Regions from separate parts of the Fructilactobacillus sp. YLN 2507 genome, predicted to be linked through region 2. Evidence: a T-box and tRNA genes for the amino acid it is inferred to sense, from the RefSeq annotation. Region 2 holds a T-box; the other holds one or more tRNA genes.

Region 1 (22,713 bases), 410 kb from region 2:
TGGATTTAAAAGTACCATGTTAGGAACCGTTGCCAATAAAATCATCATGATTCCTGAAAAATACATAAAAATCGTAATAATTAGTTGAGAAGAACGTTGAATGATATTAGCCGGAATCTCATCTAAAAACTGGTTAAAACGGCCTGCTAATTCGATTCCAAATAATAAAGCTCCAATTCCAAATGGAATAAAGTAATAGAAAATTCGATAAAGTAATAACCAAACTGTAGCTAAAGTAGGCGAAATTCCAAGTTGAGTTAGTCCTAAAATCATCATGGTATCAAAAGTTCCTAAACCACCTGGTAACATCGAAACTACCCCAAACACATTGGCGGCAAAGAAGAGTGGAATCACATTCCAAATATCAATGTGAAGATTCATAAAACTACCAATAATTAAGAATAGACATACACACGATCCCCATTCCAAACATGAAGTAATGATTAGTTTAAGCTCTCGTCGCAGTGTTAAATCAGCAAAAAAGTCAGAGTTACTGAATCTGGTAAATAAAAACACAATTGGGAAATAAGCTCCTCCACCTAATAACCAAATCCAATCACCAGTAAATCGATTACCAATTCCAAAACCAAAAATTAACACTAACGATACCAAGCAATAAGTTGATAACCCAGCTAGTAAAAACAAAGCAACCTTTGAAATTGCATAAACAATTTGCTTTTTAGTGGCATCCTTGCTATAAAAATTAGCTCGTAAACTAGCACCTAAAAAACCACCAAAACCAGCAATATTAGTAAAAGTATTCGTAATCCATCCACTTTTAATAACATACAGTGGTTTAAATTTAGCTGGCAAAAATTCTGTGAAAGTAAAATCGTAGATTAACATTGGTGTAACAGCAATTAATCCTAAGATTGTTAAAATTAATAGATGTGTTGGTGATTGGGAAGCTAAACTTTGTTTCATCTGTTGTCCATTGATTTCTTTTAAAATACTATGAGCTTCAAATACCACAAATATTGCAACAACTATTAAGAAAATAATTTTAATTACATTTAGATACTTATTAAAGAAATCAATACATTTTTTAAAAAATTCTTTCAAATGGTTCCTCCAAAAAAATCTCTAATTAACGATAGATATTAAAAAAGGATGTGTGAAATCACACATCCCTTTTTTATATAAAGACTAATTACTATTTAAGAGTAATAGTTGCGCCTTGGGCTTCAAGTTTATCCTTGATGTCGTTAGCTTCGTCTTCTGAAAGACCTTCTTTAACCATTGATGGTGCGTTATCAACAATTTCTTTACATTCTTTAAGACCAAGACCAGTGATACCTTTAAGTTCTTTGATAACTTTGATCTTACCAGCACCAGCAGAAGTTAATTCTACATCAAAGGTGCTCTTAGCAGCAGCGTCACCAGCAGCACCTGCAGCAGCAACTGGAGCTGAAGCTGAAACGTCAAATTCTTCTTCGATTGCTTTAACCAAATCGTTTAAATCAGTGATTGAAGCGTCTTTTAATTGAGCAATAATGTTATCTTTTTCAAAAGCCATGTTAAATTCCTCCTAATAGGACATTTATATTTTTATTATTAAGCTTCGTCTTCTTCAGACTTGCTTTCTGCAACAGCTTTAACAGCATATGCAACATTACGTACAGGTGCTTGTAAGATGTTTGCAAGAGTAGAAAGTAATTCTTCACGACTAGGTAATGTAGCGAATTCATTAATCTTGTCAATTCCTGCAACTTCACCTTCGATAATTCCACCCTTGATTACAAGAGCTTCATTTTCATCAGCAAATTTCTTTAAAATCTTAGCAGGTGCAACAGCGTCTTCATGAGAAAATGCAACCGCACTTGGTCCATTAAAAATTGATTTTAAATCGTCATGACCACTTTGATCAGCAGCACGTTCTAAAATCTTGTTCTTAATAACCATAAGTTTAACACCGTTATCACGTAATTCCTTACGTAATTCAGTATCTTGAGCAACAGTCAAACCACGAGAATTAACTACAATTGCTGAAACAGCTTCATTAAAATCTTTGGCAATTTCGTCAACCTTTTTGGCTTTGGCATCAATAACTTCTTTTTTTGGCATAAATTTTCACCTCCCAATGAAATTTGGGACCCATAAAAAAATCCCTATGTTCGCCAAAACATAGAGAAAAGTCGTTAAACTCCTCGGCAGGCACTAATTAAGGCTATAAAAGCCACCTGAGTCTTAGGCGAATCATATTATACTAATAATTTACCATAGGAAAATAAATTAGTCAATACAGGGATTTAATTTTTAGGTCAGTACTTTAAAATGATTCAGGTGAAACTTTAACACCAGGACCAAATGTTGATGAAACAGAAATGTTTTGAATGTAAGTACCGTGAACAGAAGCAGGACGGTTTTTAACCAAAATGCTTTCTACAGTCTTAAAGTTTTCAACTAACTTATCTGTATCAAATGATTTTTTACCAATTGCAACAGCAATATTACCATCACGATCAGTACGGTAAGTAACCTTACCTGCTTTGGCTTCAGAAACGGCTTTAGTAACATCCATAGTTACAGTACCCGTCTTAGGATTAGGCATTAAACCCTTAGGTCCAAGCACACGTCCTAAACGACCAACTTGAGCCATCATATCAGGAGTTGAAACGGCAACATCAAAGTCCATCCAACCGTCCATGATTTTTTGAGCTAAGTCTTCTTCACCAACAACGTCAGCACCAGCTGCTTCAGCTTCTTTAGCTTTATCACCCTTAGCAAATACAATAACCTTTTGATCTTTACCAGTACCATTAGGCAAAACTACAGCACCACGTAATTGTTGATCAGCTTGCTTTGTATCAACGTTTAATTTAATAACAACTTCGATAGAATCATCAAAGTTGGCAACATCTAATTTTTGAACGAGAGCAACAGCGTCATCAACAGGGTATGCAATACTCTTGTCAATTTGTTCAGCAGCGTCTCTATACTTCTTACCTCTTTTACGAGCCATGTAATCTCCTCCTTGCAATGTGGTCAAACGGAATCACTTCCTCCCACTTCAAGTATTACCTTTTGATAATACAGCAACTACTACGGGTTTAGAATTAACCTTCGACAGTGAATCCCATACTACGTGCAGTACCTTCAATCATACGCATAGCTGCATCTACATCAGCTGCGTTTAGATCTTGCATTTTAGTTTCGGCGATTTCTTTCACTTGATCTTTAGTTACACTAGCAACTTTTTTAGTGTTAGGTTCACCAGAACCAGATTCAACACCAGCAGCTTTCTTTAAAAGAATAGCAGCAGGTGGAGTCTTAGTAATAAAACTAAATGAATGATCTTCAAATACAGTAATTACAACTGGAATAAGCATTCCTGCTTGATCAGCAGTACGTGCATTAAAATCCTTTGTAAATTCCATAATGTTCACGCCAGCTTGACCCAATGCAGGTCCAACTGGAGGAGCAGGTGTTGCTTTACCCGCTGCAATTTGTAACTTAACAATATCTACTACTTTTTTAGCCACGAGACAAACCTCCTTAAGTCCGTGTGTGGTAAATGAAGATAAAATTTCTTCTCCCACGTTGATTATGCACAAAGTACACTTGAAAATTATAGCACAAGGAATTGCAGATTACAACAATTACTATAACTAATTATTTTCTAGTGGCTTAACTTGGTTGAAATCTAGTTCAGTACTGGTTTCTCGACCAAACATATCGATGTTAACTTTCAACTTACCCTTTTCGTTATCAATACTAGTAATTTTACCAGAAAGACCATTGAATGCTCCTTCAACAATTGTAACCGTATCGCCAACTTTACTATCCAAAGGTTGGACATTCTGCTTCATTCCAAGTTGTGCCATGACATGTTCCACTTCTTCAGGAAGCAGTGGATTGGGCTTTGATCCTTGTCCATGTGATCCGATAAATCCGGTCACACCTGGAGTATTCCGTACTACATACCAAGCCCGATTGGTCATTACCATTTGAACAAGCACATAACCAGGAAAAGTTTTATCCATTACCACTTTATCTTCACCGTTTTTTATTTCGTGCTTTTCGGTTTCTGGAACAACAACATCAAAAATATAATCTTGCATTCCCATGGAATCTCTTCTTGATTCGAGATTTTCCTTAACCTTATTTTCATATCCAGAGTAAGTATGAAGCACATACCATTGTTTTTCAGCTGATTCTACCACTGCAATAATCTCCTTTACTAAATCGACCAAAATAAAAAACCTCGCGTAAACGAAGTTCGTAATTTAACTATAACAGAAATTTAAATAGTTAGCCAGTTTGACAATTACTATAACTTAATTAGTACCGTTTGAACGGCCCAATCGATTAATCCAAGAAATGCTGTGAAAAAAATGGTAGTTCCAATCACAGTAATCGTATCAGTTCTAGTTTGCTTAGCATTAGGCCAAACCACTAATTTCATTTCAGCTACAACACTCTTGAAAAAATTCCAAAGTCTTTTCATTGCTTAAATCTCCTTAATGAGTTTCTTGATGAATTGTGTTTTTACCACAATGTTTACAATATTTTTTTAATTCTAAACGTGTCGTTCGGTTAGGATTGGCGGTAATGGTGTAGTTACGAGAACCACAAATCGAACAAGCTAATGCTACTTTTCTTTGTGACATCAACTACACCTCCTTATTCTCTTCTAACTTTATCATCTAATTTCAATTGCGTCAAACGTGTATAATCATCATACTTTCGCCGACACCTAATTAGTGCATTTTTAACTTTCAGAACTGAAACTTTTTGTTGTTGAGCAATTTGTTCTAAGCTAAGTTGTCGTAGGGAATTAGTTAAAACAAATTTTTCAAACTTAGAGCAATTACAACTAACCTGTTCAATTTGTTCATAAAACTCATAAATTTCATAAGGATTATAAGCTGCCGTATCTGAAATGGTATCGGCATAGTAGTCTTCAAATCGATTTAGTGATGTCTGAGCAGTTGTAGGAACTCGCTTTTGTGCTTTTCGTTTTCTGATCAAATCAAATAGGCGATTTTTCAAACTTGCTTTGTAAAATGAACCAAAAGTAACTTTTTTACTTACATCATATTTTTTGACAATTCGAATTAAAACTAATGCCGATTCTTGACTCCAATCCGCTAAATCCATATCTGAGACATAAAATTCACGCCATAATTTTAAATAAACTGGCGCAAATTGTTGAAACAATTGATAAAATCGATCACTATCGGTTTGTGCATCAATGATAAGCTGTGGATCACAGTTGCAAATTTTGTTTGAATTCATATTGAGTCTCCTTGTAATTACTTGATTAATAAATTACAAAGAATTAATAATTCTAACAAGCGAACAATCGTTCTAAATAAACAATTTTAATGATACCAACTTATTATTATTGCATTTTTAATAAAATCATAAAATTAAACAAATAAAAAAGAATGAGAAATTCACTCATTCTTTGATAGTTTATCCCTTAACTGCGTTAATTTATCAATTTGTCGATCATCAAACGTTAGTCGATTTCCAGTTAAATTACTGTTATAGTGTTTTGCTTCATTACGAATTTCTTTTTTAGTTCTTCTTACTGAAGCTAACAATTCTTGATCAGGAATTCTCAGTGCTCCAGCTGAAAAAATCGTCCACTGTTCCGCATGATCGCTAGTCGCAACTTCAACTTGTGTAAACAAAGATTGCTCCCGAGCTGCCAAAGCTTCAATGTAAGTATCAGCCGTTTCATTTTTATTCGTCCAAACAACTTGAATATTTTTTACTTGTTTAGATTTAGCTAAGCCCGGAACATACATTGCATCAAAAACCACAATAATTTCTTTACCACTATATTTTTGATATTCCGAAAGTTCACTAATCAATTCATCTCGAGCTTCTGGTAACTTATTATCAAGCTTTAACCGATTAAGATGTTCCCAATTCCCGATCACGTTATAAGCATCAACAATTAAAAGCTCTGTTTTCGCTAGTTTAGCCATAATTATAATGGATGCCTGGAATTAAAGCCCTGATACATCAATAATCCAGCTGCCACTGAGGCATTTAAGCTTTGAATGTTTCCAATCATTGGAATTGTTAACATTTCATCCACTTGTTTTTTCAACAAAGGTGAGATTCCCTTCCCTTCACTTCCAATAATTAAAGCAGACGCGCCCTTGGCATCCCAACGACGGTAATCTGTTCCTTGCATATCCGTACCAAAAACCCATACTCCACGACTTTTTAAATCATTGACCGTGTTTACCAAGTTGGTAACCTTAGCAACGGGAACGCGTTCAATGGCACCGGCAGAAGTTTTGGCAACGGTAGATGTTAATCCCACTGAACGATGTTTGGGAATAATAATTCCATGAACTCCAGCAGCGTCGGCCGTTCTTAAAATTGATCCTAAATTATGCGGATCAGCAATATTATCTAGAATCACAAAGAATGGGGTTTCGTTCTTTTGAGCTGCATTATCAAACAAATCATCAATAGTTGCATATTTAAATGCAGCAATAGCTAACATGACTCCTTGATGATTTTGGTGATCTGACATTAAGTCTAATTTTGACTTAGGAACATTTGAAATCACTAAATGTCGTCCCTTAGCCAAATTAATGATGGTTTTAACCGTTTCATCATCTTTGCTAATTCCATTTTGTAGAAAAACCTTATTGATATCTTGTTCTTGATTTCTTAAAGCCGCCACCGCTGGATGCCGACCAATAATAAAGTCTTCATTATTTTTCATAAACTACCCTCCCAGCTTCAACCTGTTCAATACACCATTGAGCAAGTTGGCTTAATCGTTCTTCTTGTCCACTCAATGATAAAAAGCCAAATAAGGCCTCAAATCCTGTGGAAACCCGATAAGTTACTACACTCGTATTTTTGGCATGGGTGTAGCTTTTTGCATTACGTCCGCGTTTAAAAAAATATTGTTCTTCCTCCGTCAAGTAATCATCGGCTTCCATTAGAGTAATTAAACCAGCTTGTGCTTTAGCAGAAACATATTTAGTGGCTTTTCTTTGTAATTGATTGGGACGGGTTACTCCTTGATCAATCAAATGACGTCGTATAAATACTTCATAGACTGCATCACCTAAATAGGCCAAGGCCACACCATTTAGTTGTTTAAATTCAATGTTTTTATCAGGTTCACTCATTAATTACTATTTTCCCTTCTGAATCGCGTTCCATGAGGTGTATCTTCAAGCACAATTCCTTGCGCTTTTAGTTCATCACGAATTTCATCACTTCGTTGGAAATTATGATTTTCCCGAGCTTGATTTCTTTCAGCAATTAAATGCTCAACTTCTTCATCATTAAAGGTACTGGCCTGCAACTTAATTCCAAAAATTGAAGCTAATTGTTGTAGGCGGTTCATGATTAACTCAATCGTCTTTTTAAAAACAAAAGGCCGCTCTGCATAAACATTTCCTAGTTTGGCAATTTCATAAACATTTGCAATCCCATTTTGGACGTTAAAATCATTATCCATGGCATCTTGAAAATCTGCTTGAAGTTGACGAATTTCTTGATCAATTTTAGGATCACTATCATCTTCAGCATCTTTTAGACGATATTCCAAGTTAGTGTAAGCCGTTTGTAATTTCTTTAAATTAGCTGCCGCTTCGTCCAAGCCTGCTTGGCTAAAGCGAATAGGTCGTCGGTATTGGGTCGTTGACATCATAAACCGTAAAACTTGAGGGTCAATTTTTTTTATTAAATCGTGAACCGTCACAAAATTACCTAAGGACTTGCTCATTTTTTCATCATCGTCCCCAACCGTTACAAATCCATTATGCAACCAATAATTAACGAACCGTTTTCCTGTTTTTGCTTCACTTTGTGCCCGTTCATTTTCGTGATGAGGGAATTCTAAATCAATTCCCCCACCATGAATATCAAAAGTATCACCCAAATATTTGGTTGACATTACAGAACACTCAATATGCCATCCTGGACGACCTTGCCCCCAAGGAGAATCCCAAGAAATTTCATCATCTTTAGCCTTTTTCCACAATGCAAAATCAATTGGATCTTCCTTTTTAGCCAGTTCATCCGCTGAAACATGCTGACTAGCACCATTTTCAAGTGTATCTAAATCTTCATGTCCAAGTTCGCCATACGTTTTAAATTTACGTGCACGATAATAAACATCACCATCAACACTGTAAGCATAACCTTGGTCAATCAAACTTTGTACAAAATCAATAATTTCAGGAATATTTTCCGTTGCGCGAGGGTTTAAAGTAGCTGGCTCAACATTTAAGGCCTTCGTATCTGAAAAATAAGCTTTAATAAACTTATCTGCCACTTCAGGGACCGTAATTCCGTCCTCTTTTGCAGCTTTAATCATCTTATCATCAACGTCAGTAAAATTAGAAACGTAGTTCACATCATAGCCAAGGTACTCTAAATACCTTCTAATGGTATCAAAAGCAACAATGCTACGAGCATTACCAATATGGATATAGTTATAGACGGTCGGTCCACAGACATACATATTCACTTTCCCTGCCTGAAGGGGCTCGAAAACTTCCATTTCATTATTTAATGAATTATATACTTTTAATCCCATAACTACCTCCTACGTTTTTCATTTAATGATATCATATCGTGACTACTTTTTCCCAAAACAAAAGGCCTAGTATGCAACTAGACCAATCATTTTAAAAATATTTTAATTATTTGCCAATTTGATCAAGCGTTTGCTGTAAATGCTTTAAAGTTTTTTCGCGGCCAATCAATTCAATTGATTCTGGAAGTTCTGGACCTTCCATTTCGTGCGTAACCGCAATTCGAATTGGCATCCATAACTGACGACCTTTAATTTTTGTTTCTTTTTGAACGGCTTTGATTGTTTTCAAAATTTCAACCTTATCAAAAATTGGTAATTTTTTAATTTTTTCAGCAAAAGCCTTTAAAACTACTGGCGCCGTTTCGTTATCAATTTCTGCTAATGCATCGCCTTTGATTAATTCAGGATCTTCAAAGAAAACATTAGCCATTTCATTAATTTGAGCCATGTAACTCATTTGAGGACGGTAAACATCAATTAATTTACGTGCCCATTCAATGGTTAAAGCATCTGGATTTTCTGGCAAATTGCCGCCTTTAATTAATTGACGTAAAGCTAAGTCAACGATGGTATCTTCATCAGAGTTTTTAACGTATTGGTTATTAATCCATTCCAATTTTTTACTATCAAACGTAGCTGGTGATTTACTTAACCGCGATTCATCATACATCTTAATTAATTGACGTTGGTTAAAAATTTCATCTTCGCCAACTGGTGACCAGCCTAATAACACGATGAAATTAAATAAAGCATCAGGTAAGTAACCTAGTTCATGATATTGTTCGATAAATTGAAGCACCGTTTCATCACGTTTACTTAATTTTTTACCAGTGTCAGCACTGATAATCAAACTCATATGTCCGAATTTTGGTGCTTGCCAACCAAATGCTTCGTAAATCATTAATTGCTTAGGAGTATTGGCTACGTGATCATCACCACGGAAAACGTGACTAATTTGCATGTTATGATCATCCGCTACTACAGCAAAGTTATAAGTAGGCATTCCATTTCGTTTAACAATTACGAAATCTCCACCAATACTATCTGAATTAAAGGAAACATGACCTTTAACCAGGTCATCCCATTCATAAGTATGATCCTTAGGTACTCGGAATCGAATAACGGGTTTTAATCCTTTAGCTTCGGCAGCAGCAATCGCAGCTTTGCGTTCAGCTTCAGTCATCCCAGCAAATTCATACTCATAATGGGGCATTACGCCACGCGCTTTTTGTTCTTCACGTTCAGCTTCTAATTCAGCTTCAGTTTTATATGAGTAATAAGCTTTATCTTCGTCCAATAGTTGTTGAATCAATGGATCATAAATAGCTTGGCGTTGTGATTGACGATAAGGACCAAAATCTCCACCAACATCAGGACCTTCATCCCAATCAAGACCTAACCATCTAAGGTTATCCAATTGGCTTTTTTCTCCATCAATGACGTTTCGTTTTGTATCAGTATCTTCAATTCGAATGATAAATTTGCCCTTGTAATGACGAGCAAAAAGATAGTTAAAAATTGCAGTTCTGGCGTTACCAATATGCAAATGTCCAGTAGGACTGGGTGCATATCGAACACGAATTTTATTATTTGCCAATTAAATCTCTCTTTTCTATATCTTAGTCTAATTTTAATTTTACAATTATCTTCTTTAAAAATAAAGCTGTGACCATTATTTCTTTAAAGCAATTTTTAAAGCTTCCCGAATGGTAGTCACGCCAATGATTTCAATTTCTGTATCAAGTTGCACCCCATCTAAATTGTGTTTTGGAACAATCACACGAGAAAAGCCCAACTTAGCAGCTTCTCGAATTCGTTGTTCAATCCGGTCAACCCGGCGAATTTCACCAGTTAAGCCTAATTCTCCAATATAACATTCCTTGGGATCAGTACTAACATCTTCATAACTAGAAGCAATACTAATTGCCATTGCCAAATCAATAGCCGGTTCAGCTAACTTAACTCCTCCAGCAGCTTTCAAATAGGCATCTTGATTTTGTAACATTAATCCCGCTCGTTTTTCTAAAACAGCCATAATTAAAGAAACACGATTGCGATCAACTCCGGTAGCCGTTCGTTGTGCATTACCAAAAACCGATGGAGTTATTAAAGCTTGTAATTCTACCAAAATCGGACGTGTTCCTTCCATTGCCACCACAATCGCAGAACCAGTTGCATTATGGAGCCGTTCCTCTAAGAAAATTTCAGAAGGATTAGCAACTTCTTTCAGTCCACTATCTACCATTTCAAAAATTCCTAATTCGTTGGTTGAACCAAAACGATTCTTTACAGCTCTTAGTAAACGATAAGCATGATGTTTATCGCCTTCAAAATACAAGACGGTATCTACCATATGCTCCAATGTTTTAGGGCCTGCAATCGCTCCACCTTTCGTTACGTGTCCAACTACAAAAATGGTAATATTATTAGTTTTAGCGATATTCATTAAGTCAGCCGTGACGCCTCGAACCTGTGAAACAGAACCTACTGCTGAAGAAATCTCACCTTCTTGCATCGTTTGGACTGAATCAATAATAACAACATCTGGTTTAAGGTTAGCAATTGCCTCGCGAATCGCCGTCATATCTGTCTCTGGAAAAACATATAAGTTTTCTAGATTTTGAACCCCTAACCGGTCAGCACGCATTTTAACCTGATCTGCGCTTTCTTCCCCAGTAACATATAAAACTCGTTTGCCATAGTGACTTAGCTGACCCGAAACCTGTAATAATAAAGTTGATTTTCCAATACCTGGATCACCACCAATTAAAACTAAAGAACCGGGTACCACACCCCCACCTAAAACGCGATTTAATTCATGAGATTCAATTTGATAACGCGGTGCATCATGGGCGTCCACGTCATCAATTAAAGTTGGCTTAGACTTTTTCCCCTCAAACGAAACTCGTGTCACATTGACGGTCTTAGTATCATTTTTGGTAACTGTTTCTTCTTCAAAGGTATTCCATTCGCCACAATTAGGACAACGACCTAAGTAAGTGGGTGAAACGTACCCACAGTTAGAACAAACAAAACGAGTTGATGCTTTTGCCATTAAATGTCCTCCTTATTTTCCCGATGAACCAAATCCACCATTCCTAGTTGCTTTGGGTCCTTGGTCATCATCAGCTAATAAAAATGGCATGAAAATTCCCTGTCCAATTCGTTCACCCTTTTTAATGTGACGATCTGTAAGCCCAAAATTCGTCATTTGCACAAAAATTTCGCCTTCATTATTTTCGTTATCATAATAATCAGCATCAATTACACCAATTCCATTAGGGATAATCATACCCCGTTTAAGTGGATTACTAGAACGATTAGCAATAATTAAAACTTCATTTTCTTGCATGTAAGCTTTAATCCCCGTTGGAATTAAGTATGGTTTTAGGACTTTACGAGCCGTTTCGGCATCTGTTTCTGCTAAATCTTTTTTCGTTAAAATTATTTTAAGTGCTCTTAAAAAACCTAATTTCCAAATTGATGGTAAAATCATGTCAACTGAACTAGCAAAATCATACCCAGCTGCATTTTTAGTAGCACGTTTGGGTAATTTTAGTCCTTCATTTTGATTTTTTGAAACCACTTTGAATCCTCTCTTCATTTTTAAAACTCCTAACTTTTAAATAATTGGATACTACCATTCTAACAGTATTTACGGCCTATTTACATACTTGACAAAACAATAAAATCCATGGAAAATAGCCTTTAGAATTAAACAATACGAATGTTCAATTGAGGGGAATATTGATGGATAGCGAAGCCGTAAAAAAACAAAAAGCCCAAGTTGGTCGTGAAGCAGTCAACTTCATAAAGGATGGAATGATTGTTGGAATTGGTAGTGGATCCACAATGTGGTACCTCGTGGAGGCACTTGGAAAACGAGTACAAGCTGGCTTAAATATTATTGGAGTGCCTACCTCTAAATATACCAGAGAACACGCTGAAAGATTAGGCATTACTATGAAAAACGTTGATGAAGTTGATCACATCGATCTAACAATTGATGGTGCCGATCAAATTGACGAACATTACCAAGGAATTAAAGGCGGCGGTGCTTCCCATTTAATGGAAAAAATTGTGGCCGTTAATTCCCGTAAAAATATGTGGATTGTTGATGAAACTAAAATGGTGAAAACTTTAAATTATCCCGTTCCACTTGAAGTAATTCCCTATGGAAGTAAACAGCTTGAAAAGCGACTTGCTAAAATGGGACTTAATCCTAAGTTACGCTTAGATGAAAATCTACAGCCAATTACGACCGATTCAAAGAACTACATCATTGATTTGTTTTTAGACCACATTGATAATCCTAAGGCACTTGCCGCAACGCTAGATTCCATTACTGGAATTGTTGAACATGGCTTTTTTCTGGATATTGCCAATACAATTATTGTGCAATATCCAGATGGTCCAAAAATCATTAATGCTCGCTAAAATATTAAATTACGATATAATAAAGCCAAACAATTATTTGGGAGGCTTTTTTATTATGGACAAACCAATTGAACCAAAAAGCATTAAACGTTACGCTAACAATTTGAATGAAGTAACGGATGCAAACGTAGTCCGTCGTGCAGTGACACATAATGGAATTTTAAAATCAGCAGCTGACTACGAAGCCACTGCTGCGATGGACCCAGTTTTTTCGGTTGACGTTTCTAGTCAACATGTTGCTAATCAAAAACAAAGTGGTAGGTGTTGGGTGTTTGCAGCCCTAAATACGATGCGGACTCAAGTGGAAAACAACTTCAATGTACCCAAAGATTTTGAATTATCACAAACCTTTACTTTCTTTTGGGATAAATTCGAAAAAGCAAACTACTTTCTAAATAACATAATTAATACCGCTGACCAACCACTTGATTCGCGAAAAGTTAACTTCTTGTTGGCCACTCCCCAACAAGATGGAGGTCAATGGGACATGCTTTGTGCCCTAATTGAAAAATACGGAATTGTGCCAAAGTCTGCAATGCCAGAAACTTACAACAGTAACATGTCGTCAGAAATTAATGCTGCTTTAAACACTCAATTACGCCATGATGCGATCATCTTACGTAAATTAGTTAACGACGGTCAAAGTGAAGAAATTATCAACGCCAAACGCGACGATATGATGAATGAAGTTTACCGAATGTTAGTCTTTGCCTTTGGTAAGCCAGTAGAAATCTTTAACTTTGAATATCGTGATGCTGACAAAAATTATCACATTGACGAAAACTTAACTCCCAAGGACTTTTTCAACAAGTACATTAATTTAGACCTTGAAAATTACATTTCTATCATTAACTCCCCAACTGCTGACAAGCCATTTAACAAGACTTACACTGTTGAAATGCTTGGTAATGTAGTCGGTGGGCGTGCTATCAAACACTTCAACCTTCCCATTGAAAGATTAAAGGCATTAACCATTAAACAGCTTCAAGCTGGTGAAACGGTTTGGTTTGGGAGTGATGTTTCCATGGATAGTGATCGAAAAGCCGGTATTTTGGATACTGATTTATATCATGTTGATGATTTAATGCATACTAACAATTCTCTTACCAAAGCTCAACGCCTTGATTATGGAGAAAGTGTAATGAATCATGCAATGGTTATTACTGGAGTCGATCTTGTTAACGGTCAACCTACCAAATGGAAAGTCGAAAATAGTTGGGGTGACAAAGTTGGAGAAAAGGGTTACTTTGTCATGAGTGACGATTGGTTTAGCGAGTTCGTTTATCAAGTCGTCATTAACAAAAAATACCTTACCCCTGAAGAACGCGAACAACAAACTGAAGAACCAAAAGAATTAGCTCCATGGGATCCAATGGGTACCCTTGCTTAATTAAATACGAAAATCAGGCCCTGATGACATTTTAAACGTTATCGGGGTCTTTTTTATTAATAGTAAAAAAGGACTAAATTCTAACTGAATTCAATCCTTTTTCTCCTAATATTTAATTTTCTAGGCCCTCACGGCGATTCCGAATTCTAACTAACCAGTAAATTAATCCAACTACAATTCCCAAAAATACCAATACACATAGGATAAAAATCCATGGAATTGAATGTGTAATTTTAGCATTTAGTACCACCGCATCTAATACGGAAACGGTAAAGTCTTTTTCTAAGAACCAAGTTCCACCTTTACTACCTAGTTGTGGATCGGTACTTTTAATTTTAACTTTCATCGTGTAAGCGCCAGGTGTAATTCGTGGCGTCAACCAAGGAATTTCAAATTTAAATTGATTATTAGGACCAATTTGACCATTAGTTTGACTACCTTGTGCAACTACATCGTTAGTCCCTTTCTTTACAACACTAGCCTTATAATTCATTTGATTTAATAAATCTGGATGATTATTAGAAATCATCGCATCAACCGTATTATGTCGATACCAAGTATCTGGCTTTACTTTTTTCATCGAAAGGTTAGGTGAAGATGTCCCCTTATTAATCATAATGGCAACCGGATATGCGGCTCTTTTAGACTGGTGTCCATCAGCTGTTTGAGCTAGAAGATAGATGCCTCCTAAAACGGTTCCCTTAAATTTTTTAAAGGTTGCATTATCGGGTGTCTGAACGTGAAAGTGTAAATCTCGACTTTCTCCTGGTTTTAAAGTTACATTGTTTTCCTTAGCACCGATTGCTGTTACTAACTGCTTAAAATCAAATGGATTTTTGACAAGTTTTCCTTTTCCATCATAGACTACTTTTGCATTTTTAGAGGTTGTGGCCTGATTAATTTCCGTTGTAAAATGCACAACTTTATCTACACTAGGATTAGTAACTTTAATGACTAAATCTTGATTAATCTGATCATTATTTCCAAGTTGAAAATTAAAAAAGTTACTACTTTTATTCTGAAACTTAATGTCTTTAGTCTGAGGTTCGACTTTCAACGGAACCTCTTGATTGACTACTTCTGCATTACAATTAAATTGGAAAGTGATTAATGCTCCCATAAAACTAAGTAAAAGTAATAAAGGAATCATTACTTTTTTTAAGTTATTAGACATATTCTTCTCCATTCACTATTTATTGTTACTTAATTGTCTCTTTATTTAAAATTTTCAATTCATCATCTAAAGTATAAATGATTGGCTCAGCATTTCCGACTTCTACCCCATCAATACCAAAATCATCAATATTTTCCAAATACTTAATTAAAGCACGTAATGAGCTTCCGTGGGCAACCACCAACTGATTTTTCCCATCCATCAAACGCGGAGCAATTTCATCCAACCAATATGGTACTAATCGTTCATAAGCCATTTTCAAACTTTCAGCTGGAGGCTCTGTAATTCCAGCAGCCTGATACCGACGTAACACGGGAACTTGTTCTAACTTAGGTGGTACTGATGCAAAGCTTCTTCGCCATTGCATAAATTGTTTGTCACCCACTTCAGCACGAACCGCCTTTTTATTTTTGCCCCGTAAAGCTCCATAATGACGTTCATTCAATCTCCAGGTCTTGTGTTGCGGAATCCAAAGTTGATTCATTTCTGATAAAACAATATTTTCTGATGTAATTGCCCGCTTTAAATAAGAAGTATGCGCATCATCAAATTGAATTTGTAACTCATTTAGTTTTCGACCAGCCTCACGAGCAGATTTTCTGCCTGCTTCGGTCAAGGGTACATCACTCCAGCCGGTAAAAGTGTGATTATAATTTGCCACACTCTCACCATGTCGCATTAGAACTAATTTACTCATATAATCGACCTCGCTGACTCTTTTAGCATTCCTATGTATTGTAGCATATTTAGCTGATTGTTTTAATTATTCATTTTCCTATAATCAAAAAGACAACGTTTTTCTCAACTTAATAAGACAGTTGTTTAGCATTAGGCTATAATAAGTATAAGCTGATTTTACATTAAAAGGACCTACCCTATCATGACAGAAAACGAAAATAATAATAATTTTAACCATAATCGCCGCTCTGGAAAAAACCATTTCATCAATGATCCAAATAAGATTATTCATCAACAATCGCAAAGTAAATCTACCTCAGAAGTCAAAAAATCTCAGATTTCACAAGGGTCAGCTGATACAGAATACCATCCAATTGCTTGGACAGTTCTAGTAATTCTCTTAGTCATCATGATTATTGGTTTAGCATTCGGGTATCTTCAGTATCAAAAAGCTCGGGACACCTTTGGAAATACTTACATGGCCAGCCATAGTTCACGTAATGTTTCTAATATCCTAAAAGAACGAAAACCCTTTTCAATTCTTTTAATGGGCACTGATACAGGTGCTCTTGGTCGAAAGGATAAGGGTCGAACTGATTCAATGATTGTTGCAACAGTTAATCCCAAAACCAATACAACTAAATTTATTAGTATTCCCCGTGATACTAAGGTAGTGGTTCCTGGCGATCGGATGCCTTATGAAAAAATTAACGCGGCCTATACCATTGGTGGACCTGACTCAGCGACAGCGGTTGCTAGTAAATTACTTAATATTCCAATTGATTTTTATGGTGTGATTAACATGGGAGGTATTAAAAAAATGGTCAATGCTGTTGGTGGAGTTTCTATTACTCCTAACCTAACCTTTGACTATGAAGGAATTAGCGTTAAAAAAGGCAAGACCGAGCATATGAATGGTCAAACAGCCCTCCAATACACTAGAATGCGGTATCAAGATCCATTAGGTGATTATGGAAGACAAATTCGGCAGCGCCAAGTCTTAGAACAGATTCTTAGAAATGGATTAAAGGTTTCTTCAGTAACAAAATATAGCGACATTTTAAAATCACTAAAGGGTAATATTTTAACTAACTTAACCTTTGACGATATGATGACTGCCGCAGCTACTTATCGGGGAGCTACTAAAAACATTCAAGAAGGTGCATTACAATGTGATAATGCTACCGTTGACGGAGTTAGTTACCAGGTTGCACCTAATGCGGAACTTTTAAACGTTTCTAATGACCTTCGACAATCATTAGGATTAAAAAAAGCTCCTACACTCACTAAATATCAAAAGCACACTAACTCAAATAGTGAAGCTGATTCTGAAGATAGTATTTTCAATGATAAAGTGACAGCTAACAATAATGATGAAATAGAAAACTAAATAAGCTAAAATCCTATCTGTAACATTAGATGGGATTTCTTTATAAAATACGTAAAAAAAGCAATTCTCAAATGAGAATTGCTTTTTAACTGTTATTTAGTGCGGCCAAGAAGATTCGAACTTCCACCGGGAAAACTCCCGACAAGATCCTTAATCTTGCGCGTCTGCCAATTCCGCCATGGCCGCATATTTAACAGTATTTAGTATATCAACAAATGAACCAAAACGCAATATAAATTTTAATTTGAAGTAATCGGTAACAACTGCAATTTTCCATGACACCTACTACAAACATAGCGATTTAAATCAATTCGTCTTTGGCGATAATACGTTTGTTGACATTTACTACATTGATATTCATATTTGTAAGTTCGTTCCACCCGTGGCGCATATCGACTACCACCAACCTGTTGCAATAAACGCTTAAACTCGACAGTATTATGTTTACCCGAATGCCCAGTTAAATGAAGATGATAATGCACTAATTCATGTTTAATAATCCCATTCAAAGTTTCTGGATTAAAAGCCATTTTCGGATTAATATCAATGTTATGGTCTTTTAAATGATACCGTCCTCCCGTCGTTTTTAAACGTCGATTAAAATAAGCTCGATGTAAAAACGGCCGATTAAAATAAGTTTGAGAAAGTTTTTCCACTAAAGTTTGTAATTCTTGATCAGTCATATTTACTCCTAGTCAATTTTTTTATAACCAAAGATAAATACGTGTTTAGTTGAAATCTTATTCTGGTTCAATCATTGATAATTGAATTCGTTTTCGATCAACATCAACTGCTAGGACCCACACATCTACAATATCACCAACCGAAACAACCGTAGCTGGATCTTTAATGAATTTATAACTCATATGTGAAATGTGAACTAGGCCATCCTGTTTTACGCCCACATCGACAAAGGCCCCGAAGTCAATAACGTTACGGACAGTTCCCTGTAACTTCATTCCTGGTTGCAAATCATCAATTTTCATCACGTCTGATTTCAATAAAGGAGCTGGCATTTGATCACGTAAATCTCGTCCTGGATTTTTAAGTCCATTAATTAAGTCAATCACAAATTGTTCATCAAGTGCAAATTGGCCAGCTAGCGCTTTAATATTTGCATTCTCTAACTTTTGAACAGCCACTTCACTTCCCAAATCATTAACCGTAAGTTGCATAGTTTGTAAAATATCTTTCGCAATCGAATAACTTTCAGGATGAATATCAGTGTTATCTAATGGATTATTTCCACCAATGATGCGTAAGAAACCAACTGATTGTTCATAAGCCTTGGGTCCCAAACGTTTAACTTTTTTAAGTTGGTTACGATTTGTAAAACTCCCGTTGGCTTCCCGATAATTCACGATATTTTGTGAAATTGTAGCTGATAACCCAGAAATATGTTCCAGTAATTCTGGACTGGCCGTATTTAAATTAACCCCTACTTGGTTAACGGCAGTTTCTACAACTCGGTTAAGTTGCTGGTCTAAATGAGTTTCTGAAACATCATGTTGGTATTGACCCACTCCGACTGCTTTTGGATCAATTTTTATTAATTCTGCTAAGGGATCTTGTAGACGTCGTCCGATGCTAATGGCAGACCGTTCTTCAACATGAAGATTGGGAAACTCTTTCCGAGCATTATCACTAGCAGAATAAACGGAAGCACCTGATTCATTCACAATTACATAGTGAACTGGGAAATCAACCGCTTTAAGAGCATTCGCAACAAACAACTCTGATTCACGTGAAGCTGTCCCATTTCCAATTGCCACCACTTCAACGTGATATTGATTAATTAAATCAATAAATTGTTGTTTGGCCTGATCAATCTTCGTCTCACTAGCAGGTTTCGTAGCAAAAATAATTTGTTTATGCAGAAATTTGCCATTTTCATCCATAATGGCCAGCTTACAACCCGTTCGATAAGCAGGATCAAAGCCTAAAGTAACTTTCCCCTTAATCGGAGCCTGCATCAAAAGGTGGTAAAGATTTTTACCAAAAACTTCAATGGCATGTGCTTCAGCGTTTTCCGTTAACTTAGCCTGAACTTCCCGCGTAATTGCAGGACGAATTGACTTACGATAAGCTTCCTTAATAGCATCTGCCACAAATTCAACCACTGGCCCTGTATGCCTGCCAATTACGGTAAAATTTAAATATTTAAGAATCACATCTTCGTTAACGTCAATTTTAACTTGTAGTATTTTTTGCTTTTTCCCCCGGTTAATTGCTAACACTCGAAAGGAAGGAATCGTTTTAATTGTTTCAGAAAAGTCATAATAATTAGCATAAACTTGATTTTCATCGAGTTCTTCTGCCTTACTTTTTAGTTTAGTTACTAACAAACCATTTTTTTCAGTATAGTTCCGAATCCACTCTCGAAAAATTGCAACATCCGCAACCGATTGACTAATTATATCAGCCACCCCACTCAAGACTTCAGTAACATCATTTAGACCAACTGCTGGATTAACGTAACTTTCAGCTAACTGTTTGGGACTTTGATTAGGAAACTTCATCATTTGGTTAGCTAGGGGCGTCAATCCTTGTTCATCTGCTAGCGTTGCTTTAGTCTTTCGTTTTTGTTTAAACGGAAGATATAAATCTTCAACCACTTGAATATCATTTGCTGCCTTAATTTGAGCTTGTAATTGATCTGTTAATTTTCCCTGTTCCGTAATTTTGTTAATCACATCTGTTTTACGATTACTTAACTTTAATAAGCGTTGATAAGCATCTTGAATGTTTCGGATTTGGACTTCATCAAGACTACCTGTTCTTTCTTTTCGATAACGGGCAATAAAAGGAACAGTATTGCCCTCATCTAGTAACGATAGGGTCGTTTCAATTTGGTGTGGATTAACCTCTACAAGCTTCTGACTAACTTGTTTAATAATTTCTGATTCCATTATTCCTCCAATATAAAAACTCCGTTACAAAACGAAGTTTTTAATTTCTTATTTCCAAAATGAATCATAGACTGTGATTGGTGAATGACGTTTATGTTTCGTTTTTTGATACCAGTTTTCAATGGTAGTAGCTGCTTGTTCGCTAATATTTTGCCCTTCTAAGAAATCGTCAATCTCTTTGTAGCTAACTCCTAAAGCAGCTTCATCTGGTAAAGCTGGACGACCATCTTCTAAATCAGCAGTCGGAGTTTTTTCATATAATTTTTTAGGAGCATCTAAGGCTTCTAACATCAACCGTCCTTGACGTTTATCAAGCCGCCAAAGTGGAGTGAGGTCCGCAGCGCCATCACCAAACTTTGTATAAAAACCAGTTACTGCTTCAGCAGCATGATCAGTTCCTAATACAATTCCTTGATATGCTCCTGCAATTGCAAATTGTGCAATCATCCGTTCTCGCGCTTTAATGTTTCCCTTATTAAAGTCTGAAATTTGAGTGCCATTAGCTTCAACTGCACTTACCATAGCATCAGTTGCTGCTTTAATGTTAACTCGTGCTACTTGGTCAGCTTGAATAAATTGAATGGCAGCCATCGCATCTGATTCATCAGCTTGTTCCCCATAAGGTAAGCGAACTGCAATGAATTGATACTTTGAATTTCCAGTTTCTTGGCGAAGCTCTGACATGGCCATTTCACCTAATTTACCAGCTAAAGTTGAATCTTGCCCGCCAGAAATACCTAACACAGCCGTTTCTAAAAAAGTATTTTTTTGAAAATAAGCTTTGATAAAATCAACACTACGCCGAATTTCAGTGTGGGGGTCAATTTGAGGTTGAACCTTTAAAGCTTCAATAATTTCTTTTTGAATTTGTTTTTGTTTTTCGTTCATAAGTAATCGTCCTATTGTAAACGTTTTTGTCCGCCATTACGGATTTGTTTAATTAATTTAATTTTGTTATCCCATGCCTTTTGCGAAAGGTCGACTGGATATTGTTCTGGATTAAGCATCCGTTTATACTCAGGCCATAATAACTCACGAACTTTATCAGCATGTTGTTTAGTATCTTTTAAAGTAGGGACTTGATAAACTAATTTTCCATCAACAAAGATGTCCTTTAATAGTGGTTCCGCGTTAAAATCTGTAATCGTTTTGTTAATGTACGTATACTGAGGATGAAACATATAAAGTTCTTTTTCTCGCCGAGGATCTTCACTTGCTAACGTTACGTAGTCACCTTCTGATTTACCATCTTGCTTTTCAGTGATTCGCCAAACTTGTTTCTTACCTGGAGTAGATACTTTTTCCGCATTATTTGAAAGCTTAATCGTATCAACCATTTTTCCAGCCTTATCTTCTACAGAAACTAATTTATAAACCGCACCCAAAGCTGGTTGATCAAAGGCTGTAATAACCTTTGTCCCCACTCCCCAAACGTTAATTTTAGCATGCTGCATTTTTAAACTGCTAATCGTATATTCATCTAAATCATTAGAAGCATAAATTTTTGCGTCCGGATAACCAGCTTTGTCAAGCATTTCACGAACTTTTTTAGAGATATAGGCCATATCTCCAGAATCAATTCGAACGCCGTTAAAGTTAATTTTATCACCCATTTCACTAGCAACCCGAATTGCTTCTGGAACCCCACTTTTTAAAGTATCAAAAGTATCAACTAAAAACACACAATCTTTGTGAGTTTCCGCATATGCCTTAAAAGCATCGTAATCATTCCCAAATGATTCAACTAAAGAATGTGCATGAGTTCCAGAAATTGGAATCCCAAATTCTTTGCCGGCTAAAACATTGGAAGTTGCATCAAATCCGCCAATATAAGCAGCTCGCGTCCCCCATAAAGCAGCCGAAACTTCCTGCGCTCTTCGTGAACCAAATTCAAGAAGAGGATCACTACCAGCAACACTACGAATTCGGGCTGCTTTAGTCGCAATTAAAGTTTGATAATTAACAATATTTAAAATGGCAGTTTCAACTAGCTGACATTCAGCAATCGTTCCTTCCACTTGCATAATAGGCTCATGATTAAAAACTAAATCCCCTTCAACTGCTGACCGAATCGTTCCTTTAAACTTAAAATTTCGTAGGTATTCTAAAAATTCAGATGAATAATCTCCTACTTTATTTAAATATTCAATATCTTCATCGGTAAATTTTAAGTTTTCAAGATAATCGATGACATGCTTTAATCCTGCA
Region 2 (9,153 bases):
GATCCCAATGCTAGAGTTGCCTGTGAAACGTCAGTAGCAACTGGATTAGTGCTAGTTTTCGGAGAAATTTCAACGACTGCGTACGTTAATATTCGTCAGATTGTCAAAGATACCATCAAAAAGATTGGCTATGATAATCCCGAATATGGCTTTGATGCTAATAGTGTAGCTGTGTTAGTTTCAATTAACGAACAATCACCAGACATTGCTCAAGGAGTTGATGAGTCTGATGAAATTAAAAATGGTGCTTCTGATCCGTTAGATCAAATTGGTGCTGGAGATCAAGGAATTATGTTCGGTTATGCAATTGACGAAACTCCAGAGTTAATGCCCTTACCAATTTCTTTAGCTCATCAAATAATGCAAAAAATTGCTAAGGTTCGTAAAAGCGGGGAATTAACTTATTTACGTCCTGATGCTAAAACTGAAGTAACGGTAGAATATGATGAAAATAATCATCCGTTTAGGGTAGATACAGTTGTGCTAAGTACCCAACATGATCCAGACGTGACGCAAGCGCAAATTAAAAAAGACGTGATTGAAAAAGTAATTAAAACTACTATTCCATCAAAATATCTTGATGAAAATACCAAGTATTTAATTAATCCAACTGGTAAGTTTGTGATTGGTGGTCCGAACGGAGATGCAGGGTTAACTGGTCGAAAAATTATCGTTGATACTTATGGTGGTTCTGCACACCATGGTGGTGGAGCATTTTCAGGAAAAGATGCAACTAAGGTTGATCGCTCAGCTAGTTATGCAGCTCGTTACATTGCTAAAAATTTAGTAGCGGCTGGGATTGCACATCGGATAGAAATCCAACTAGCTTATGCCATTGGGGTTGCTGAACCAGTTTCAATTGAAGTTAATACTTTTGGAACGTCTTCATATAGCGACGATCAAATTATTCAAGCAATTCGACAAAATTTTGACTTACGTCCCGCTGGAATTATCAAAATGTTAGATTTACAACGGCCAATCTATGAACAAACTGCAACTTATGGGCACTTTGGTAGAACTGATATCGAGCTTCCATGGGAACAGACAAATAAAGTAAAAGATTTACAAGCATTTTTTAACGCATAAAAAAGCCGACCTTTCTGGTCGCTTTTTTATTTGGGAAATAGGGGATATCATGAATAAAAGAAAAACAACTAACGTAAAAGTTGTGACAATCGCATTGTTTATTGCCACATTTATGAGTGCAGTTGAAGGAACAATCGTTTCTACAGCTATGCCAACGATTGTTGGTGATTTACACGGCGTTTCATTAATGAACTGGGTTTTTTCAATTTTCTTATTGACGAATGCCATTGCTACTCCAATTTATGGTAAATTGGCAGATCAATTAGGAAGAAAAAGGGTTTTTATTTTTGGGGTTTTTGTGTTTACATTAGGATCAATGCTTTCTGGAATGTCAAATTCAATGGAAACTTTAATTATCTGGCGAGCCCTTCAAGGAATTGGTGCAGGTGTAATTATGCCAGTTTCTTTTACCATTGTAGCTGATATGTATCCCTTTGAAAAACGAGCAGAAGTGGTTGGTTTATTGGGATCGGCATGGGGAATTGCTTCAATTGTGGCGCCTCTTTTAGGTGGTTTTATTGTTGATAGTCTTTCTTGGCACTGGATCTTTTTTGTAAATGTTCCAATTGGAATTATTACCATCTTCTTAATTGCACTGTTTTTAGTAGAACCTCGTCAAGTTCATCATAGTAAAATTGATTATGGTGGAGTTGGGTTAATTGCCGTATTTTTGTTAGCAATTATGTATATGTTTCAAATTTTAGGAGAAACTCCATTGAATTGGATAATGATTGGCTTATGTTTATTGGTTGCTATCATTTCTGGTTGGTTGTTTCTTAAACAAGAACGAAGAGTTAGTGATCCAATTATTCCGTTGGAGATGTTTAAAAATCGGACTTTTGTAACCCAAAATTTAATTGCCGCTTTAATTAGTGGGTTTATTTTTGCTTATGAAGTTTATCTACCTGATTGGACACAAGGTATTTTAGGATTAAAAGCCACAATGGCTGGATTTGCTATTACTCCAAGCTCAGTTTTATGGATGTTAGGTTCATTTTGGGCAGGAAAATTATTGACTAAATACTCACCTAAGATGATTATGAACTTCAGTTTTATTTTTATTGGATTTGGTTCAATTGTCTCAGTTTTATTGCCAATTACAACACCATTTTGGGCGTTTTTCTTACTTTCTGGAATTATGGGAATTGGATTTGGAATTTGTATTACCACATCATCAGTTACCGTTCAAAACGAAGTTGCTCAAGATCAAATTGGGGTAGCCTCATCTTTTAATACTCTAAGTAGAACCTTAGGGCAAACTTTAATGATTTCAATTTTTGGAATTGTAATGAATAAATCAATGGCTGATGGTGTAGCAACTCATCCGCATACTAATATGAGTTTGATGAATCAATTGATTAACCCTCAAACCGCCCAGAAATTAAGTGATAAACTTCTTCCAAGTTTACGAGATATTTTATATCATTCAATTCACAATGTTTTGGTAGTGGCTTTGTTACTCGTGGTGGCGGCTTTCATTGTTAATCATTTTGATAAACAAAAGCAAGATATTTAGCGTTTTTGAATGGCTATTAGCATGGGTGGCTCATGAGTTTGATTAATGAATTGGTATTGTAAAACATTGTATTGATATTGGTTGAGTTGCTTTGTAAATGATAAAATTTGCTCTTTTTCTTGTTGACCACCTGGATGTCCATAATAGATAACTAAAATGATTACTCCGTTTGGTTTCAGCAATTTCATCATGGCTCGCACTGATGATAAGGTAGTGTCTGGTTTAGTAATAATACTGTGATCACCGTCAGGCAAATAACCTAAGTTAAAAATAGCAGCTGTAATTTTTTCAGAGGTGTATTGACTCAGGTTTTCGTGACCGTCATTGATAACAGTTGTTTGTGAACTAACATGATGTTGATCAATTAATTGTTTGGTCAAGGTTACTGCTTGAGCTTGGATGTCAAAGCTATAGACATGCCCCTTGTTACCGACTAGTTGAGCTAAAAATAAAGTATCATTACCCTTCCCAGCAGTAGCATCAATAACAACATCTCCTGGTTTGATAACTTCTTTTAGTAGGGTATGACTAAAATTTAATGCTGATTGTAATTTCAAAATTATCACCGTCCTTGATTTAATTATAACAGTAATATTAACTTGTTTTTTTTGAATAAATTTGGTAACCTTGCATTAATGAAATAAAAAAATTGTTGAAGTGAATTAGTAGAATTAAGTAGACTTTCAGGAACCAAGTGGTCGCTGTGAACTTGGAGCTATGAAATTACGAACTTCTCACTGAGATTTAACTGAAATAAGTAAGTTAAACGTTTTCCGCGTTATGGATTTAGAGAGTCTAGATGCTTTAGTCTAGGAATTTAGGTGGTACCGCGGAAATTCGTCCTATGGAATTATTGTAATTCTATGGGGCTTTTTTATTGGCATAATTAAGGAGTGAAGATTTATGGCATATGATCACACAAAAATTGAAAAAAAATGGCAAAATTATTGGGAAGAAAATAAAACTTTTCGAACCAGCGATAAAACCGAAAAAGAAAAATATTATGTTTTAGACATGTTTCCTTATCCTTCCGGTCAAGGGCTTCACGTTGGGCACCCAGAAGGATACACAGCGACTGATATTATGGCACGTTTTGAGCGGATGCAAGGTAAAAATGTTTTACATCCAATTGGGTGGGATGCATTTGGATTACCTGCAGAACAGTATGCAATGAAGACTGGACACAATCCTCGAGAATTTACTAACCAAAATATTGATAATTTTCGTCGTCAAATTAAATCACTTGGTTTTTCATATGATTGGGATCGTGAAGTTAATACAACTGACCCTAAATATTACAAGTGGACGCAATGGATTTTTGAAAAGCTCTATGAAAAAGGCTTAGCCTATGAAGATGAAATTGAAGTAAACTGGGCTCCTGATTTGATGGGAGGGACAGTGGTTGCTAACGAAGAAGTCGTCAATGGAAAAACAGAACGAGGTGGGTTCCCCGTTTATCGTAAACCAATGAAACAATGGGTTCTTCGAATTACAGCATATGCTGATCGTTTAATTGATGATCTTGATGATGTGGATTGGCCCGAAAGTGTTAAACAAATGCAACGTAACTGGATTGGTCGCTCGGTGGGAGCTAGTATCAAGTTTAATGTCGCTGAACATACTGATGAATCAATTGAAGTTTTTTCAACACGAGCTGATACACTATTTGGTGCTACCTATCTGGTTTTGGCCCCTGAAAGTGATATTGTTGATAAAATTGTTACACCTGAACAAGCTACAGCGGTTGATGCCTATCGCCAAAAAATTGCTTCCAAATCAGATCTTGAAAGAACAGATTTAAATAAGGATAAGTCGGGAGTATTTACAGGAGCTTATGCTATTAATCCTGTCAATGGGGCTAAGCTCCCAATCTGGATTGGTGATTATGTCCTTTCATCTTATGGGACAGGAGCAATTATGGCCGTTCCAGCTCATGACGATCGTGATTACGAATTTGCTAAGAAGTTTGATCTTCCTATTATTCCGGTTATTGAAGGTGGGAATATTAAAGAAGAAGCTTATACCGGTGATGGGGTTCACATTAACTCCGGATTTTTAAATGGACTAGGTAAAAAAGAAGCAATCACTAAAATGATTGATTGGCTTCAGGAACATCATGCTGGAGATAAAAAAGTTAATTACAAACTTCGAGATTGGATTTTTTCACGTCAACGATATTGGGGTGAGCCCATCCCAGTAATTAATTGGGATGATGGTACTAAATCATTAGTTCCAGAAGATGAACTTCCATTACGCTTACCAAAGACTGATAATATTAAACCATCTGGAACTGGAGAAAGTCCATTGGCTAACCTTGAAGATTGGGTAAATGTGACCGATGAAAATGGACGACATGGGAAACGTGAAACTAATACGATGCCACAATGGGCTGGAAGTTCTTGGTATTATTTGAGATACATTGATCCAACTAACGATAAGATGTTAGCTGATCCTAAGAAATTAGACTACTGGCTTCCAATTGATCTTTATGTTGGTGGTGCCGAACATGCGGTTCTTCATTTACTTTATGCTCGATTCTGGCACAAGTTCCTTTATGATTTAGGCGTAGTTCCAACTAAGGAACCCTTTCAAAAATTAGTTAATCAAGGAATGATTTTGGGAACTAATCATGAAAAAATGTCTAAGTCAAAGGGGAATGTAGTTAATCCTGATGACATTGTAGATGAATATGGTGCTGATACCCTTCGGCTTTATGAAATGTTTATGGGGCCTTTGACAGAATCTAAGCCATGGAGTACCGAAGGAATTGTTGGTGCAAATCGTTGGATTAAACGGGTTTGGAGAATGTATCTTAATGATGACAATTCAATAAGTGAAATGTTGGTTGCTGATAACGATGGCAGTTTAGATAAAGTTTATAACCAAACCGTGAAAAAAGTAACTGATGATATCGAAAAGATGCGGTTTAATACAGCTATTTCACAGATGATGGTTTTTGTTAATGAAGTCTATAAAAATAAAAAATTACCGAAACGCTATGCAGAAGGATTTATTAAACTTCTTTCTCCAATTACACCTCATTTGGCTGAAGAAATTTGGCAACAATTAGGACATGAAGACACAATTGCTTATGCTGAATGGCCAACTTATGATGAAAGTAAGTTGAAAGATGACCAAGTTGAATTGGTAGTTCAAGTAAATGGGAAAGTGCGTGCCCATGTCAAAATTGCAGCTGGGACCTCTAAAGAAGACATTGAAAAAATTGCTTTAGCAGACGCTAATATTAAAGATAACTTACAAGATAAAACTGTCAGGAAAGTAATTGTAATTCCTAATAAAATTGTTAACATTGTTGCTAATTAATTTTATGCATGAATCAGTTACTAACTTAATTAATTGTGTGAAAGTAGGATGTTTTTTTGAATAATGGATTTGAAGAAGATGTAATTCAAGAAGAATTACAAACTACTGAATCGGAACGAGCAAAGGGGCAAATGTTAAAAGGTTCAGCTTGGATGACGATTGGTAGTATTTTGTCACGAATTCTTGGGGCTTTGTATATTATCCCTTGGCGTTTAATTTTAGGGGCAGCATTGTTTCCATTGGCAAACTCGCTTTATACGCAGGGGTATAACATTTATAGTTTTGCTTTAATTGTAGCAGTTGCTGGAATTCCTTCTGCAATTTCGAAACAAGTTGCTCATTATAATGCTCTAAATGAATATGGAGTCGGGGTTCAAATTTATAAAAAAGGTTTGAGTCTTGCGATTTTAATGGGAATTATTAGTGCGTTAATTTTATGGTTTGCAGCTCCTTTATTAACTAATGGGGATAAAAATGTAATTCCGGTTATCCATTCCTTAGCTTGGGCTGTCTTAGTAATTCCAACGATGAGTTTGACGCGAGGTTTTTTCCAAGGATACAATAATATGGCTCCTTCAGCTATTTCACAATTTGTGGAACAGCTAGCTCGAATTATATATATGCTTTTATCGGCCTTTCTAGTTTTAAAGGTTATGCATGGAAGTTGGGTTACGGCAGTAGCACAATCAACTTTTGCTGCTTGTATTGGAGCAATTTTTGGTTTTCTAATTTTGGCTTGGTTTTATTGGAAAGATCGGAAATATTATCGAGGGTTAGTTAAAAATAGTAATAATAAGCTAGAGGTTCATACTAATCAGCTCTATCGAGAAATTATTAGTCAAGCAACTCCGTTTATTATTTTAGGAGCAGGAGTTACCATCTTTTCCTTGATTGATCAATTTACATTTTTCCATATTATGCGCTTTGCAACTAATTTGTCAGAAGATGCCTTACAAATTAATTATGCAATTTTTGCAGGAAATGCAAATAAATTAACGATGATTGTAGTTTCTTTGGCTTCTTCAATTGGAATTACAGTGGTTCCATTGCTATCAACAGCATTTACAAAAAAGAACCGTAAGGCGTTAAAAGATTCATTTTCGAATGCTTTAATTTTATTTGAATTTGTGATGATTCCAGCATCATTAGGAATGGCAGCCATTGCTGGGCCCTTAAATCGAACTTTCTACGGAACAGCTAATATGGATTTTAGTAGTAATGTATTATCATTTTCTTCTATTGAATCAATTCCAATTGGTTTGTTTGTAGTGGTTGCTGCAATTATGCAGGGAGTTTCCCAAAATAAAAAAGCAGTTAAATTATTTGGTTATGGAGTTATTGCTAAATTTATTACTCAGTATCCATTGGTGTATTTTTTGGGGGCTTTTGGAACCTTAGTGTCAACTATGATTGGATTTTTTCTATCCACTTTTCTAATGATTAGAGCATTGAAACATGAGTTTGGTATCAAAGAAAGTATGATTCAATTGGAAAGTATTCAAATTATTTTTTATTCCTTAGTGATGTATTTTGTTGCTTTAGTTTCAGTTTATGGTTTAAATTGGTTATTTAGTTTGTTTACTACTCCATTTAGTTCAATTGTTAGTTTAATTGTCACTGGGTTGTCTGCTTTGATTGGTGGGGCAGTGTATGCTTACTTTATGTTAAAAACAAGAGTAGCTGATCAAGTATTAGGTAATCGAATTGGTAAATTAAGAGCGAAATTTAACATTAAATAAAAAATAAGACTTTCCTAATTTTAGGAAAGTCTTATTTAGTTATGCTTCGTGCTTTTTCATAAAGTTTGGTAATGCTTCAGAAATTTGGTGGGGAAGAACTACATATTGTTTTTTTGCTAATTCGTCTGCAATAGCACTGTGAGAATAGACAGCAGCTAACACGGCATTTTCTACGTTGTCAAACTGAGCAACAAATCCTCCAATGATTCCGGCTAGCGTATCTCCCATACCACCAGTTGCTTGAGCTGGGGTTCCAACTGTATTGATAAAAGCCCCACTTGGAGTAAATACTTGAGTTCGATTTGATTTAACGACTACGATACTTCCTTGCTTTTTAAACAGGTGTTCATAAGCGCTAAGATTAGTATGTTCGTCCTGGTTTTCAATTTTAATTCCTGACAATTTTTGCCACTCCATTTGATGCGGAGTGAAGATTATTTTAGTTTTAGGTAGAGTTAATTTATTATTTGTAATTAAATCAATAGCAGAACCATCAATAATTAAGATTTGAGTAGGTGAAACAGTTTCAAAAACAGTTTCAAGTAATTTTAAACTAGAGGGTTCAATTCCTAAACCAGACCCTATATTAATGACATCCATTTTAGCAATTAGCTCCTTAACAGCAGTGACATCATTATAATTTAGATACATGGATTCTGGCACCCAATTATGTAAACTACTCTGATTGGAAGCATCTGTAATGGTAGTTGCTAGTCCAGCTCCTGCATAAACTGCACCTAATGTGCTCATAATAATTGCACCACCAAAATTTTGGTTACCACCGATTAGTGCAATTTTTCCATAAGTTCCTTTAAAGCTTTGACTGGGTCTAACTCTAATTGTTTCTTGCAAAATTTTTGCTGTAATTGGTTTCATCTCGTTCACCTCGAAGTTATTATAGCATTGTAAGATAATGATTGTGCTAAAATTACTTATGAAAAATAAAAAGGAGACTTTCAAATGATTAATTGGAAAAAAGAAGCACAAAAATATAAAAATGATTATCTTAATGACTTAAAGGAATTAGTAGCAATTGACAGTTCTCGCGACATAGAACACGCTACTGATGAGTTTCCTTTAGGCCCTGGACCTGCTAAAGCTTTAGAAAAATTTCTTGAATTTGGGAAACGCGATGGTTTTACGACGCATAATATCGAAAATATTGTTGGTTACATTGAATATGGAACTGGTGAAGATTATTTTGCTGTGTTAGGTCATGCTGATACAGTTCCAGCTGGTAAAGGTTGGGATACTAATCCGTTTGAATTAACTTTAAAAGAAGATAAAGCAATTGGTCGAGGAACTTCTGATGATAAAGGACCTGCATTAGCTGCTTATTATGGTCTTAAAATTTTAAAGGATCATGGAATTGTTCCAAATTTAAAAATTCGTTTAATTATTGGAACTGATGAAGAAACTAACTGGATTGGAATGAAACGTTACTTTGAAGTAGAACCAGATCCAAAAATTGGTTTTTCTCCAGATGCT

The links. The T-box of region 2 lies ahead of leuS (leucine--tRNA ligase). A T-box ahead of a tRNA ligase gene usually reads a tRNA of that ligase, here a tRNA-Leu.
Region 1: it encodes a tRNA-Leu, which carries the amino acid that the T-box ahead of leuS (leucine--tRNA ligase) is inferred to sense. The anticodon was not compared.

What each region holds. Positions count from the first base shown of each region.
Region 1 covers NZ_CM184303.1:966,801-989,513, forward strand. The annotation lists gene mprF (bifunctional lysylphosphatidylglycerol flippase/synthetase MprF) at 1-1,062, opposite strand, end outside; gene rplL (50S ribosomal protein L7/L12) at 1,154-1,516, opposite strand; gene rplJ (50S ribosomal protein L10) at 1,555-2,064, opposite strand; ribosomal protein L10 leader region at 2,091-2,210, opposite strand; gene rplA (50S ribosomal protein L1) at 2,270-2,962, opposite strand; gene rplK (50S ribosomal protein L11) at 3,057-3,482, opposite strand; gene nusG (transcription termination/antitermination protein NusG) at 3,609-4,163, opposite strand; gene secE (preprotein translocase subunit SecE) at 4,271-4,447, opposite strand; gene rpmG (50S ribosomal protein L33) at 4,461-4,610, opposite strand; gene AC0GLY_RS05075 (sigma-70 family RNA polymerase sigma factor) at 4,624-5,238, opposite strand; gene AC0GLY_RS05080 (NYN domain-containing protein) at 5,400-5,939, opposite strand; gene rlmB (23S rRNA (guanosine(2251)-2'-O)-methyltransferase RlmB) at 5,942-6,694, opposite strand; gene AC0GLY_RS05090 (Mini-ribonuclease 3) at 6,684-7,109, opposite strand; gene cysS (cysteine--tRNA ligase) at 7,109-8,527, opposite strand; gene gltX (glutamate--tRNA ligase) at 8,634-10,124, opposite strand; gene radA (DNA repair protein RadA) at 10,200-11,582, opposite strand; gene AC0GLY_RS05110 (dCTP deaminase/dUTPase family protein) at 11,595-12,131, opposite strand; gene rpiA (ribose-5-phosphate isomerase RpiA) at 12,278-12,964, shown strand; gene AC0GLY_RS05120 (C1 family peptidase) at 13,020-14,354, shown strand; gene AC0GLY_RS05125 (WxL protein host-binding domain-containing protein) at 14,467-15,528, opposite strand; gene AC0GLY_RS05130 (2,3-bisphosphoglycerate-dependent phosphoglycerate mutase) at 15,554-16,225, opposite strand; gene AC0GLY_RS05135 (LCP family glycopolymer transferase) at 16,409-17,596, shown strand; tRNA gene AC0GLY_RS05140 (tRNA-Leu) at 17,697-17,782, opposite strand; gene AC0GLY_RS05145 (SprT family protein) at 17,836-18,279, opposite strand; gene AC0GLY_RS05150 (Tex family protein) at 18,337-20,505, opposite strand; gene nadE (NAD(+) synthase) at 20,554-21,393, opposite strand; gene AC0GLY_RS05160 (nicotinate phosphoribosyltransferase) at 21,405-22,713, opposite strand, start outside.
Region 2 covers NZ_CM184303.1:559,636-568,788, forward strand. The annotation lists gene metK (methionine adenosyltransferase) at 1-1,086, shown strand, start outside; gene AC0GLY_RS02985 (MDR family MFS transporter) at 1,136-2,602, shown strand; gene mnmM (tRNA 5-(aminomethyl)-2-thiouridylate-methyltransferase MnmM) at 2,599-3,159, opposite strand; T-box leader at 3,246-3,450, shown strand; gene leuS (leucine--tRNA ligase) at 3,506-5,926, shown strand; gene AC0GLY_RS03000 (putative polysaccharide biosynthesis protein) at 5,983-7,665, shown strand; gene AC0GLY_RS03005 (NAD(P)H-hydrate dehydratase) at 7,705-8,541, opposite strand; gene pepV (dipeptidase PepV) at 8,626-9,153, shown strand, end outside.